One region of the Enterobacter hormaechei subsp. xiangfangensis genome, then DNA from elsewhere that is predicted to be linked to it. Evidence: predicted binding sites of a transcription regulator. Region 1 holds the regulator's gene; each other region holds the start of a gene.

The links. The regulator CRP, encoded in region 1, controls carbon source genes, mostly activating them, when cyclic AMP is high. The targets are predictions, from matches to a motif close to ATGTGANNNNNNTCACAT.
Region 2: epd (erythrose-4-phosphate dehydrogenase) is a predicted target of CRP. The motif match lies at 1,795-1,812, and genes of this name have one in related genera.
Region 3: garD (galactarate dehydratase) is a predicted target of CRP. The motif match lies at 1,933-1,950, and genes of this name have one in related genera.

What each region holds. Positions count from the first base shown of each region.
Region 1 covers NZ_CP017183.1:4,229,688-4,234,448, reverse strand. The annotation lists gene BFV63_RS20320 (YccS/YhfK family putative transporter) at 1-1,661, opposite strand, end outside; gene crp (cAMP-activated global transcriptional regulator CRP) at 1,719-2,351, opposite strand; gene BFV63_RS20310 (OsmC family protein) at 2,662-3,066, shown strand; gene BFV63_RS20305 (phosphoribulokinase) at 3,133-4,002, opposite strand; gene BFV63_RS20300 (YheU family protein) at 4,033-4,251, opposite strand; gene BFV63_RS20295 (hydrolase) at 4,248-4,761, opposite strand, start outside.
Region 2 covers NZ_CP017183.1:3,824,890-3,829,650, reverse strand. The annotation lists gene glpX (class II fructose-bisphosphatase) at 1-481, shown strand, start outside; gene BFV63_RS18260 (MltR family transcriptional regulator) at 497-1,006, shown strand; gene BFV63_RS18255 (nucleoside/nucleotide kinase family protein) at 1,003-1,713, shown strand; gene epd (erythrose-4-phosphate dehydrogenase) at 2,007-3,026, shown strand; gene pgk (phosphoglycerate kinase) at 3,076-4,239, shown strand; gene fbaA (class II fructose-bisphosphate aldolase) at 4,332-4,761, shown strand, end outside.
Region 3 covers NZ_CP017183.1:4,024,863-4,029,623, reverse strand. The annotation lists gene garD (galactarate dehydratase) at 260-1,831, opposite strand; gene garL (2-dehydro-3-deoxyglucarate aldolase) at 2,199-2,969, shown strand; gene garR (2-hydroxy-3-oxopropionate reductase) at 2,991-3,881, shown strand; gene garK (glycerate 2-kinase) at 3,938-4,761, shown strand, end outside.

The DNA.
Region 1 (4,761 bases):
GCGTTATGCGCCTGGTTGACCTTCATTCGCTCGTAGGCCAGCGGAGAGGGCTGTGGGTCATCGCTCAGGATCAGACGAATGGCCTGCTGGTCAGCTTCCAGCGCGTCGTGGGCGTTCTGCCTCAACAGCCCGCTCTGCCACTGCGGCCACAGCCAGACCATGCCGCCAAAGGCGATCAGGCAGCCAATCAGCGTATCGACCAGACGGGCAATAATAAACTGTTCCCCGTTAAGCGTGAGCAGTTGAAGGGTATACACCGCCGTCACCGTAAAGCCCACCATCGCCCAGCCGTAGTTTTTGCGGATAATCAGATAGCTCACCAGCGTGATTGCCAGCATACCGGCCAGGGTATAGCCCTCCGGCACGTGGAAGTGCAGCGTCACGCCCGCGATAATCAGCCCCGCCATCGTACCGCCCGCCCGATGCAGAATGCGCACCCGCGTGGCGCCATAGCCGTTCTGGGTAACAAACAGTACGGTCATTAAGATCCAGTAGGGTTTCGGCAGGTGCAGGGCCATCCCCATCAGGCTGGCGATGCTCAGCATCACACTGATCCGCGCGGCATTGCGCAGGGCGGAAGATTTCAGTGAAAGATAGCTTTTGAGCGCGGGCAGCAGCGGCAGCCGTTTTTGCTTATCGGCCATCAGGTCTCGCGCATAAAGCGGGCGCTGGGTACGTAACACCCGGGCGATGCGGCTGAAATGCCAGGCAGCAAATTGCCCGACCGGGTTTTCCGCGTGCTGACGCGCAATCTTTTCCAGCGCGCCGAGCTGTTTGTCCATGTTAAAGCGCGTCGGGTAGCGGTGATAGAGGATATCGTCAGCCAGCACCCGCAGGCGGGCCGCGACGGTCTGCGCGTTCCAGCGGATCACCGCTTCTGCATGGCTGCGCTCCACCAGCTTTTGCACCTCTTCCGGATTATGAAGGCTGACGGAGATATGCTCCTGCAAATCCAGCCCGACCTGGAAGATTCGCAGCAGCCGCTTGTATTCATGATTTTTGTTGGCGGCAAGCATGTGCAGCTGCTGATAGCACTGGCTGATCAGATCCACCACTTTTTGCTGGCGCGCCAGTAGCGGCGGCAGGGATTTTTCCGGGTCGGTATGTTGAGTGAGCAGGGTGTATTTTGCTTCGCAGTATTCAGCAAGCTGCACGTAGAGCAGGCTCAGGGATTCGCGCAGCGGCTGTTCCCGCCACAGCCAGAACCAGAACCAGTTAAACAGCCCGTACCACAGCGTGCCGAGGGCGTAGATTAGCAATGGCTCCCACACCGGCATGTTGCCTGCAAGGCTTAAGGTGAAGATGGCGGCAATCAGCGACGCGGGAAGCAGGCGGGCGTGTAGCGAGCTGATTTCGGCGGTGACGCCGAGCGTCATCGCCAGCACGGTCAGGATCAGAGGCAGAGGAATGTCGCGGGCCAGTAAGAGCTGTACGGCAAGGCTACAGCCGGCAAACAGGCAGCCGCCAATAATCAGACGTTTAAAAAAGCGTTTATGCGGCGTATCCAGACCGGCAATGTTGCAGCAGGCGGGCACGAGGGAAAACAGCAGGCCTTGCTGAAGATGTCCGAGGATCAGGCCCACGGCCACGGGAAGACACAACACCAGCGTTTGTCGCAGTGCGTAGTTAACTTCCGGGTGATAGATCAGCCTGCGCCACATGAGGAGTAGAGACAAAAACGGCGTGCCACCCTGCGGCGGCACGCCGTTTGACCGGAATTAACGGGTCCCGTAAACCACGATGGTTTTACCGTGGGCGGAGATCAGGTTCTGATCTTCCAGCATCTTCAGGATACGGCCCACTGTTTCACGGGAGCAGCCGACGATCTGACCGATTTCCTGGCGGGTAATTTTAATTTGCATACCGTCAGGGTGGGTCATGGCGTCTGGCTGTTTCGCCAGGTTCAACAGCGTCTGCGCGATACGACCGGTTACGTCCAGGAAGGCGAGGTTACCCACCTTCTCAGAGGTCACTTGCAGACGGCGTGCCATCTGGGAAGAGAGACGCATCAGGATGTCAGGGTTGACCTGAATCAGCTGACGGAATTTCTTATAAGAAATTTCAGCCACTTCACATGCTGTTTTTGCACGAACCCAGGCGCTACGTTCCTGGCCTTCTTCAAACAGGCCCAGTTCACCGATAAAATCGCCCTGGTTCAGATAAGAAAGGATCATCTCTTTCCCTTCTTCATCTTTGATCAGCACGGCCACCGAGCCTTTAACGATGTAATACAACGTTTCCGCTTTTTCACCCTGGTGAATCAGCGTGCTCTTTGATGGGTACTTATGAATGTGGCAATGAGACAAGAACCATTCGAGAGTCGGGTCTGTTTGCGGTTTGCCAAGCACCATGCGCTGTTATCCTCTGTTATAAGCTGTCACCAGAGTCATAAGATGCATCCGGACTCTGGGGTTGCAATCGAATTCTTACCCATACCTGGGAAGTCGGCTGTCGTAACGTTTCGCAGCCAGTAAAGTTTGATGTCCTCTGCATACATGTGTAACGTCAATGTATTACTGTAGCATCCAGAGTGTTTTAGCATAGCTTTCGCCGCGTGTCTCCTGGTGTCTCGCTTCAGCATGACGCAGGTCGCCTTCCGTTGCGAGAAATGTAACGTACACGTAATCTGTCATAAAAAATGCAACGTTGGAGTGAGTGAATATGCAAGCGCGTGTGAAATGGGTTGAAGGGTTAACGTTCCTGGGCGAGTCTGCTTCCGGGCACCAGGTTTTGATGGATGGCAACTCCGGCGATAAAGCGCCAAGCCCGATGGAGATGGTGCTGATGGCGGCGGGCGGATGCAGCGCGATCGACGTGGTGTCGATCCTGCAAAAAGGCCGTCATGACGTGACCGATTGTGAAGTGAAGCTGACGTCAGAACGTCGCGAAGAGGCGCCACGCCTGTTCACGCATATTAATCTGCACTTTATCGTCACTGGCAAAGAACTGAAGGATGCGGCGGTCTCGCGTGCGGTTGACCTGTCTGCGGAGAAATACTGCTCTGTGGCGTTAATGCTGGAGAAAGCGGTAAAAATCACCCATTCGTATGAAGTGATAGAGGCTTAATTATTGGGGCATCGTGCGTGTTGATGCCCTCACCCTAACCCTCTCCCACGGGGAGAGGGAACATGTTCACGCGATTTGCTTTCCTTCCATCAGCCGCTGCACCAGCGGTGTCATGATAAGTTCCATTGCCAGCCCCATTTTTCCCCCGGGCACCACTAACGTATTCATGTGCGAAATAAACGAACCCTGTAGCATCGCCAGCAGCCAGGGGTAATCAATGCCTTCCAGGTTGCGGAAGTGGATCACCACAAAGCTCTCGTCCAGCGACGGGATGCTTTTTGCAGCGAACGGGTTAGAGGTGTCCACGGTGGGGACGCGCTGGAAGTTAATGTGGGTTCGGGAGAACTGCGGCGTCAGGAAGTTGATGTAATCTTCCATGGAGCGCACCACCGAGTCCATGACCGCCTCTCGCGAATGGCCGCGCTCGCTCATGTCACGCGTCAGCTTCTGGATCCACTCAAGGTTAACAATCGGCACCACCCCCACCAGCAAATCCACGTGGCGCGCCACGTCGTGCTGAGGCGTCACCACGCCGCCGTGCAATCCTTCGTAAAACAGCACGTCAGTCGGTTCCGGCAGCGGCTGCCAGGGCGTGAACGTGCCGGGGACCTGGTTCCATGGCACGGCTTCATCGTAGGTGTGGAGATACTTGCGGGACTGCCCGGTACCGCTTTGCCCGTATTCACGGAAGGTTTGCTCCAGCAGGCCGAAGTCATTGGCCTCCGGGCCGAAGTAGCTGATGTGTTTACCCAGATCGCGCGCCTTGCGGATGGCCATATCCATCTCCGGGCGCGTGTAGCGGTGAAAGCTGTCGCCTTCTACCTCGGCCGCCCGTAAGTTAAGCTGGGCGAAGATCTTGCGGAAGGCGAGGCTGGTGGTAGTGGTTCCCGCCCCACTCGAACCCGTAACGGCAATAACCGGATGTCTGGCAGACATAGCAACTCCCTGACTGGAAAAGTGTAAAGATCAGCCATGAAACGCGTTGCGGGGCATGATATTGACCGTCTCATGCAGTTCGGACCATACCAGCACCACGTCGCCGCTTTTAAGCTGGCGCTTAACATCGTTGACCTTTTGTTCAAGCGAACGTTCATGTTCACCATAATCGGTGCCTTCGCGCAAGACAAAGCTTTCAATCAGATTATCGAGCGTGTCGGGAGAGAGATCCTGCCAGGGAATAATCATTTTTTACCGTCCAGATAGGCCGTTAACCAGTCGGGAATACGCGTCTCAAGCCACATTTTTGGCCGACGCAGCGTGCCGCCGACAAAACCGACGTGTCCCCCGAATTGGGTGAGCTGATACTCCACGTTGGCCGGCAGATGATCGGGCGCCGGGATCGAGTGATGATCCATAAACGGATCGTCTTTGGCGTGGATAATCAGCGTGGGTTTCGTGATTTGATTCAGTAAAGGCATGGCGCTGCACTGACGGTAATAGTCAATCGCATCGGCAAAACCGTGAATTTTCGAGGTGATCAAATCATCAAACTCGCGCAGGCGCTTCACGCGTTTGAGCTGTTGCAGCGTCACAGGCAGCGTATCCGGATAGGCCTTCAGCTTGCGCGCGGCGTTGGCTTTCAGCAGGTTGAGCAGGTAGCGCTGGTACACTCGCGAAAAGCCCTTTTCCATATGATAGCTGCACTGCTCCAGCATAAACGGCGCAGAGACAATCACCGCCGCATCCAGCGGTACG
Region 2 (4,761 bases), 400 kb from region 1:
GCGCCTGCAAAATGTAATTGCCGAGGCAAGGCAGCTGGGCGTGAAAGTGTTCGCGCTGCCCGATGGCGACGTCGCCGCCAGCGTTCTGACCTGCTTACAGGATAATCCCTATGATCTGATGTACACCACAGGCGGCGCGCCGGAAGGGGTGATCTCTGCCTGCGCGGTGAAAGCGCTGGGTGGCGAAATGCAGGCGGAGCTGATCGATTTTTGTGAAGCGAAAGGGGAGAGTCCTGAGAACCGTCGGGTCGCCGTGCAGGAGCACCGTCGCTGTGCGGAGATGAAGGTGGAAGTCAATCGTATCTATACCCTTAGCGAACTGGTAAAGGGCAATGACATCCTGTTCAGCGCGACGGGCGTGACGGGTGGCGAACTGGTTAAAGGTATTCAACAGGTTGCGGAGGGTGTGCGCACGCAAACTTTATTGATCGGCGGCGCAGATCGAACGTGTAATATAATAGACTCTCTGCATTCACAGTGATTTATCGAGATACAAATGACGACGCTGACAGAAGACGACGTGCTTGAGCAACTGGATGCTCAGAATAACCTCCTCGCATTCATGACGACGGCACAGTCTTTTTTGCTCCAGGGCATTAAATGTTTTCTGCCGTCGCTGTTTGTCGATAACGATGAAGAGATCGTGGAATATGCAGTGAAGCCGTTACTCGCCCGGAGTGGGCCGCTTGATGACATCGACGTGGCGTTACGCCTGATCTATGCGCTGGGGAAAATGGAAAAATGGCTCTACGCCGACATTACGCATTTTTCACAGTTTTATCAGTATCTGAAAGAGCAGGATACCCTCCCTGGCTTTGCCGATGACATCACCTGGGATTTTATCAGCAACGTTAATTGCATCACCCGTAACGCGACGTTATTCAGCGCGCTGGAGTCGATGAAATTTGCTGACTTTGCCGCATGGTCTGAGGTGCGCTTTACCGCAATGATCAAGACGGCGCTCACCCTGGCGGTAACGACAATTTTAAAGGAACTTACGCCGTGAAAATTGGGCTAACGGTTAACGGGCTACATGTAGAAGCACATTATCCTGACGACGAAATTGAAAATGTTCATAAGCCTTTGCTGCGGCAACTGGCGAAACGGCATTTCGCCAGCGCCAGCAGACGTACGATTGTTTTTCTCAGCGCGCCGCCCGGGACGGGCAAATCCACGCTGACCGCCTTCTGGGAATTCCTCTCTCGTCAGATGGAGGGGATGCCGCCGATCCAGACGTTGCCGATGGATGGATTTCATCACTACAACGTCTGGCTGGAAGCGCATAACCTGCGCGCGTACAAAGGCGCCCCGGAAACCTTTGATGTCGACAGGCTGGCGCAACATCTGCGGCAGATAAAAGAGGGCGACAGTACCTGGCCGCAGTATGACCGACAAACGCACGATCCTGTCGAAGAGGCAATCGTGGTAACGGCCCCTGTCGTGATTGTTGAGGGTAACTGGCTGCTGCTTGATGACGAACGATGGCGAACGCTGATGGAATACTGCGATTTTTCATTGTTTATTCGCGCCCCCGCCGAAGCGTTACGTACGCGCCTGGTGGGACGTAAGCTGGCCGGCGGACTCTCTCAGGCCGACGCCGACGCGTTTTATGCGCGCACCGACGGGCCAAACGTGGAGCGTGTTTTGCGTCACAGCCGTCCTGCCAAGGTGGAACTGATGATGTCGGCAAATGGCGAATACCGACTCGTCTGAGCCTCCGCAGCTTTCAGTGGGGACACCGGTCGACCCGCCGCGTTTTTACGTGGCGGGATGGAAAGGGATTATTCCGGAAAAATGTGATGGAGATCAGATAAAATCGCTCTTAATCTGGACAGAGATTCCTTTTATTCCCCGATTCGCTTATTCTTGCTGAAGCGTTTCAGTCGATTAAATGTTCGACAATTGACCAATCAATCGCAGTTTGTGACAGCAAGGATTCCCCTTCGGGCGTCGCTGGATTACTCTTTCAGCCACCTCAAACTCAGGGATAGCTTTGCAGGAGATCTATGACCGTACGCGTAGCGATTAATGGCTTCGGTCGCATCGGGCGCAACGTGGTTCGTGCTTTATATGAATCCGGGCGTCGTGCGGAAATCACCGTGGTGGCAATCAATGAACTGGCGGATGCTGCGGGCATGGCACATTTGTTGAAATATGACACCAGCCACGGTCGCTTTGCCTGGGATGTTCGCCAGGAAAGGGAACAGCTGTTCGTCGGTGACGATGCCATCCGCGTGCTGCATGAGAACAGTATTGAAGGGCTGCCCTGGCGCGAACTGGGTGTGGATGTGGTGCTGGACTGTACCGGCGTGTACGGTAACCGTGAACATGGCGAAGCGCATCTGAATGCTGGCGCGAAAAAAGTGCTGTTCTCCCATCCCGGCAGTAACGACCTCGACGCCACCGTCGTGTTTGGTGTTAACCAGCACGAGCTGCACGCTGAACACCGCATTGTCTCCAACGCCTCCTGCACCACCAACTGCATTATTCCGGTCATTAAACTGTTAGACGATGCTTATGGCATTGAATCCGGCACCGTGACCACGATTCACTCCGCCATGCACGATCAGCAGGTAATCGACGCCTACCATCCGGATTTACGACGCACTCGCGCGGCGAGCCAGTCAATCATTCCGGTGGATACGAAACTGGCTGCCGGGATCACCCGTATTTTCCCGCAGTTTAACGACCGTTTTGAAGCGATTGCCGTGCGCGTTCCGACGATAAACGTCACCGCAATCGATCTTAGCGTGACGGTGAAAAAACCGGTAAAAGCCTGTGAAGTCAACCTGTTGCTGCAAAAAGCGGCACAGGGAGCATTTCATGGTATAGTTGACTATACGGAATTACCGTTGGTCTCAGTAGATTTTAACCACGACCCGCATAGCGCCATCGTGGATGGCACGCAGACGCGAGTCAGTGGTGCGCACCTCATCAAGACGCTGGTCTGGTGTGATAACGAATGGGGCTTTGCTAACCGAATGCTCGACACCACGTTAGCCATGGCCGCGAAAGGTTTCAGGTAGAGCGCACCTTGCGCTTGCAAAACTTTAAGAATCAACGAGAGGATTCACCATGTCTGTAATTAAGATGACCGATCTGGATCTGGCAGGTAAACGCGTTTTCATCCGTGCCGATCTGAACGTACCGGTTAAAGATGGCAAAGTGACCAGCGACGCGCGTATCCGTGCATCTCTGCCAACCATTGAACTGGCTCTGAAGCAGGGCGCTAAAGTGATGGTCACCTCCCACCTGGGCCGTCCAACTGAAGGCGAGTACAACGAAGAGTTCTCTCTGCTGCCGGTTGTTAATTACCTGAAAGACAAACTGTCCAGCCCGGTTCGCCTGGTGAAAGATTACCTGGACGGCGTGGAAGTTGCCGAAGGTGAGCTGGTTGTTCTGGAAAACGTTCGCTTCAACAAAGGCGAAAAGAAAGACGACGAAACCCTGTCCAAAAAATACGCTGCGCTGTGCGACGTATTCGTGATGGATGCATTCGGTACGGCTCACCGTGCGCAGGCATCTACCCACGGTATCGGTAAATTCGCAGACGTCGCCTGTGCAGGTCCGCTGCTGGCTGACGAACTGGAAGCGCTGGGTAAAGCACTGAAAGAACCTGCTCGTCCAATGGTCGCTATCGTTGGTGGTTCTAAAGTTTCTACCAAACTGACCGTACTGGATTCTCTGTCCAAAATCGCTGACCAGCTGATCGTTGGCGGTGGTATCGCGAACACCTTCGTTGCTGCGCAAGGCCACAACGTGGGTAAATCCCTGTACGAAGCGGATCTGGTTGACGAAGCCAAACGTCTGCTGGGTACCTGTGATATCCCGGTTCCAACTGACGTTCGCGTGGCAACCGAGTTCTCTGAAACTGCTACCGCAACCCTGAAATCTGTTAACGACATCAAAGATGAAGAGCAGATTCTGGACCTGGGCGACGTTTCTGCACAGAAACTGGCTGAAATCCTGAAAAACGCAAAAACTATCCTGTGGAACGGTCCTGTCGGCGTGTTCGAATTCCCGAACTTCCGCAAAGGGACTGAGATCGTGGCTAACGCAATCGCAGACAGCGAAGCGTTCTCTATCGCAGGCGGTGGTGACACCCTGGCAGCAATCGACCTGTTCGGTATCGCTGACAAGATCTCCTACATCTCCACTGGTGGCGGCGCATTCCTCGAATTCGTGGAAGGCAAAGTTCTGCCAGCAGTAGCAATGCTCGAAGAGCGCGCTAAGAAGTAAGCCATTCAGGGGCAGGGAAACCTGCCCAATTTTCAGCGCGCTTATCAGAGCTCGCACCATTTCTAACGGCCGAAGATACAGGACTAAGCAACATGTCTAAAATTTTTGATTTCGTAAAACCTGGCGTTATCACTGGTGATGACGTACAGAAAGTGTTCCAGGTAGCTAAAGAAAACAACTTCGCTCTGCCAGCAGTTAACTGCGTGGGTACCGACTCCATCAACGCCGTACTGGAAACTGCTGCTAAAGTTAAAGCTCCAGTTATCGTTCAGTTCTCTAACGGCGGCGCTGCGTTCATCGCAGGTAAAGGCGTGAAAACTGACATTCCTCAGGGTGCTGCAATCCTGGGCGCTATCTCTGGCGCATATCACGTTCACCAGATGGCTGAGCACTACGGTGTTCCGGTTATCCTGCACACTGACCACTGCGCGAAAAAACTGCTGCCATGGATCGACGGTCTGCTGGACGCAGGTGAAAAACACTTCGCAGCAACCGGTAAGCCACTGTTCTCTTCTCACATGA
Region 3 (4,761 bases), 200 kb from region 1:
GTCGCCAGGGTGGTGGCGACTGAGCCACCCTGGCACGTTCACCGGTCATGTCGTGACAGAGTAGCAAGGAACATAAAGTGAACGGAATGACCACCAGAGCCGTATGTTTCCCCTCACCCCAGCCCTCTCCCTCAAGGGAGAGGGGGCCGTCTGTGCAGGCATTATTTTGTGGGGAACCCTCTCCCCATAGGGGAGAGGGGACTGCTCGGTGCGGTTTTTTACCCTCTCCCCGGTGGGGAGGGGGCAGGGTGAGGGACAATCACGTCACCGGCGCCGGGTTAAACACCGCCAGCGAGTTATGCAATCCCCATTGATCGGAGAAGGTTTTCTTCCGCCCGCTTGCCACATCCAGAATGAAGTGGAACAGCTTCCAGCCCACCTCTTCAATACTCTCTTCCCCGGTGGCGATGGTGCCCGCGTTGATATCCATTAAGTCATACCAGCGGTTTGCCAGCTCGGTGCGGGTCGCCATTTTGATCACCGGTACCGCCATCAGGCCGTACGGCGTGCCGCGCCCGGTGGTAAAGACCTGTACCGTAATGCCGGAAGCCACCTGCTGGGTGCCGCAAACGAAATCACTGGCAGGCGTTGCCGCGTAAATCAGGCCGCGTTTGGTTGGTCGCTGGCCAGGGGAGAGCACTTCCACAATCGCGCTCTGGCCGGATTTGGCAATCGACCCGAGGGCCTTTTCCACCACGTTCGCGAGGCCGCCTTTCTTGTTACCCGGAGACGGGTTGGCGCTGCGGTCAGTTTTGCCCATGTCGAGATAGTTATCGTACCAGGCCATTTCCTCCAGCAGGCGTTTGCCCACCTCTTCGTTGACGGCGCGCGGCGTGAGCAGGTGGATAGCATCACGTACTTCGGTGACTTCGGAGAACATCACCGTGGCGCCGCAGCGCACGAACAGATCGGAGGCATAACCTACCGCCGGGTTAGCGGTGACGCCGGAAAACGCATCGCTGCCGCCACACTGTGTCCCAACGACCAGTTCAGAGGCCGGGCAGGTTTCACGCTGGCGTTTGTTCAACTTCTCCAGATGGCGCTCTGCCACCTGTAAAATGTCGTCGACCATCGATCTGAAGCCGACATGGTGTTCATCCTGAAGACGCACAACACTGGCATCGTCAACCGGAATGGCTTTCACATCCTCAGTACCCTGCAACAGGCGTTCTGGCTGCAATTTTTCACAGCCGAGACCAATCACCATTACCTCACCGCCAAAGTTTGGGTTAAGGGCGATATTGTGAATCGTACGGATCGGCACGACCGCTGCCGGCGCGTTGATCGCCACGCCGCAGCCGTACAGGTGGTTAAGACCCACCACGCCGTCAACGTTGGGGTATTTCGGCAACAGATCGCGCTCAATAATTTTCACAACGTAATCCACTACGCCCGCCACGCAATGCACGCTGGTGGTGATGCCAAGCAGGTTTTTGGTTCCCACGCTGCCATCCGCATTGCGGTAACCTTCGAAGGTATAACCCTCCAGCGGAGGCAACGGCTCAGGGACGCGGGTAGCCAGCGGCAACGTCTCCAGCGGCGGGGCGGTGGGCAGCTCAACCAGCGACTCCTCAATCCAGCTACCCTGCGGGATAGCGCGCACCGCATAGCCGATGACTTCGCCGTAGCGCACGATTTCACCGTGAGCCGGGATATCGACCAGTGCGACTTTATGCCCCTGCGGAATGTGCTCAATCAGCTCCAGGCCATCCGGAAAGCGGGTGCCAGCTTTTAAGCCATTGTCGTTGACAATAATCGCCACGTTATCAGTATCGTGCACTTTTATATAGAACGCCGTCGGCGACGCCTGTCGAATTTCAATATCGGCCATTGTTCACTCTTCTCCAGCAAAATATCTGATACTAAATATAGCCAGATGGTTAATCGTTCCTTATTGAGGAAATAAAGAATGTCAGGAGAGGAAAAGTGAGAATGTGATCGCGATCGCTCCCGAAACACTAATCGTTGATTCTGTGCATCAGCGCCCACTGCATTGGGCAAATGCTCAAAATAGCGTGTTACTCCCGCTGGATAATTGAGCATTGAGACAATGTGCTGCCGGGTGGTGACGATTATACTGAATGACGATTTTATAACGCCAAAATTCAGTCAGGAAAATAAATATAACGCTGACGCTGAGTCGGAATAAATAAGAAAAGTTACTGGCTAAAACTGCGGAATTAAAAAAGGTATAAGTAATGAGTAACGACATCTTCCCGAATAAATTTAAAGCGGCCCTCGCGGCGCACCAGATTCAGATTGGCTGCTGGTCTGCGCTGGCCAACCCCATCAGCACCGAAGTGCTGGGCCTGGCCGGGTTCGACTGGCTGGTGCTGGACGGCGAACATGCGCCAAACGATATCAACACGTTTATTCCGCAGCTGATGGCGCTGAAAGGCAGCCACAGCGCGCCGGTGGTGCGTGTGCCCACCAACGAGCCGGTGATCATCAAGCGTCTGCTGGATATCGGCTTCTACAACTTCCTGATCCCGTTTGTTGAAACGGAAGAAGAAGCGGTGCTGGCCGTGGCGGCGACCCGCTATCCACCGGAAGGGATCCGCGGCGTGTCCGTCTCGCACCGCGCCAACATGTTTGGCACCGTGCCGGACTATTTCGCCCAGTCCAACAAGAACATCACCATTCTGGTTCAGATCGAGAGCCAGCAGGGGGTCGATAACGTCGACGCTATTGCCGCGACGGAGGGCGTCGACGGCATTTTCGTCGGCCCGAGCGATCTGGCGGCCGCCTTTGGTCATCTGGGTAACGCCAGCCATCCGGATGTGCAGCGCGCAATTCAGCACATTTTTGCCCGTGCCAAAGCGCACGGTAAACCGTGCGGCATTCTGGCGCCAGTGGAAGCCGATGCCCGCCGTTACCTGGAATGGGGCGCAACGTTTGTTGCCGTCGGCAGCGACCTCGGCGTATTCCGCGCCGCCACGCAGAAATTAGCGGACGCTTTTAAAAAATAACCATCATTGAGGAAACAGATTATGACGCTGAAAGTGGGTTTTATTGGCCTGGGTATCATGGGCAAACCAATGAGCAAAAACCTCATCAAAGCAGGTTACTCACTGGTGGTTTTAGATCGTAATTCAGACGCGGTGGCAGAGGTGATTGCGGCTGGCGCAGAAACGGCGACAACCGCAAAAGCAATTGCTGAGCAGTGCGACGTGATTATCACCATGCTGCCAAACTCACCGCACGTGAAAGAGGTGGCGCTGGGTGAGAACGGCATTATCGACGGCGCGAAGCCGGGTCTGGTGGTGATCGACATGAGTTCTATCGCACCGCTGGCAAGCCGCGAAATCAGCGAGGCGCTGAAAGCGAAGGGCGTGGAGATGCTGGATGCGCCGGTCAGCGGCGGCGAACCGAAAGCCATCGACGGCACCCTGTCGGTGATGGTGGGGGGCGATAAAGCCGTGTTTGACAAATACTACGACCTGATGAAAGCCATGGCCGGCTCCGTTGTGCACACCGGTGAAATTGGCGCAGGCAACGTCACCAAGCTGGCAAACCAGGTGATTGTGGCGTTGAACATCGCGGCTATGTCGGAGGCGCTAACGCTGGCCACCAAAGCGGGCGTTAATCCGGATCTGGTCTATCAGGCCATTCGCGGTGGTCTGGCGGGCAGTACCGTGCTGGATGCCAAGGCGCCGATGGTGATGGATCGTAACTTCAGGCCGGGCTTCCGCATCGATCTTCACATTAAGGATCTGGCGAATGCGCTGGATACCTCCCACGGCGTGGGGGCGCAGCTGCCGCTGACTGCCGCCGTCATGGAGATGATGCAGGCGCTGCGTGCGGATGGTCTGGGCACCGCCGATCACAGCGCGTTAGCGTGCTATTACGAAAAGCTGGCGAAGGTTGAAATTGCTCGCTAATGACGTCCTGCCCGGTGGCGTTACGCTTACCGGGCCTACGGCTCAGGCATACAACTATGAAAATCGTAATCGCGCCAGACTCTTATAAAGAAAGCCTGTCTGCCACTGAGGTGGCGCAGGCGATAGAAAAAGGATTTCGGGAAATTTTCCCCGACGCTCATTACGTGTCTGTTCCCGTTGCTGACGGCGGAGAAGGTACGGTTGAAGCGATGATCGCTGCGACGCATGGCACCTGGCAGCAGGCTGTCGTCACCGGCCCGTTAGGGGAAAAGGTGAAGGCCTGCTGGGGGATCTCGGGCGATGGTACCACCGCGTTTATCGAGATGGCCGCCGCCAGCGGCCTGGTGCTTGTTCCTCCCGCGCAGCGTAACCCGCTGGTCACGACGTCGCGCGGGACGGGGGAGCTGATCCTCCGCGCGCTGGATAAAGGCGCGCGCAACATCATTATCGGTATCGGCGGGAGCGCAACCAACGATGGGGGCGCAGGCATGATGCAGGCGCTGGGCGCGAAGTTTACGGATGCGAACGGGACGGAGATCGGCTACGGCGGCGGCAGCCTGATGGCGCTTAACCGGATTGATATTTCGGATCTCGATCCGCGTCTTCAGGGGTGCGCAATCCGTGTCGCCTGTGACGTGACGAATCCGCTGGTCGGTGAAAGCGGCGCGTCGCGTATCTTTGGACCGCAAAAAGGCGCCACGGAGGAGATGATCCTCGAACTCGACGCCAGTCTTAGCCACTATGCCGAAGTGATCAAAAAAACGCTGCGCATTGACGTCAACCGGGTTCCAGGGGCTGGCGCCGCGGGCGGCATGGGCGCGGCGCTGATGGCCTTCCTGGGCGCTGAGCTGAAAAGCGGCATTGAGATTGTCACTCAGGC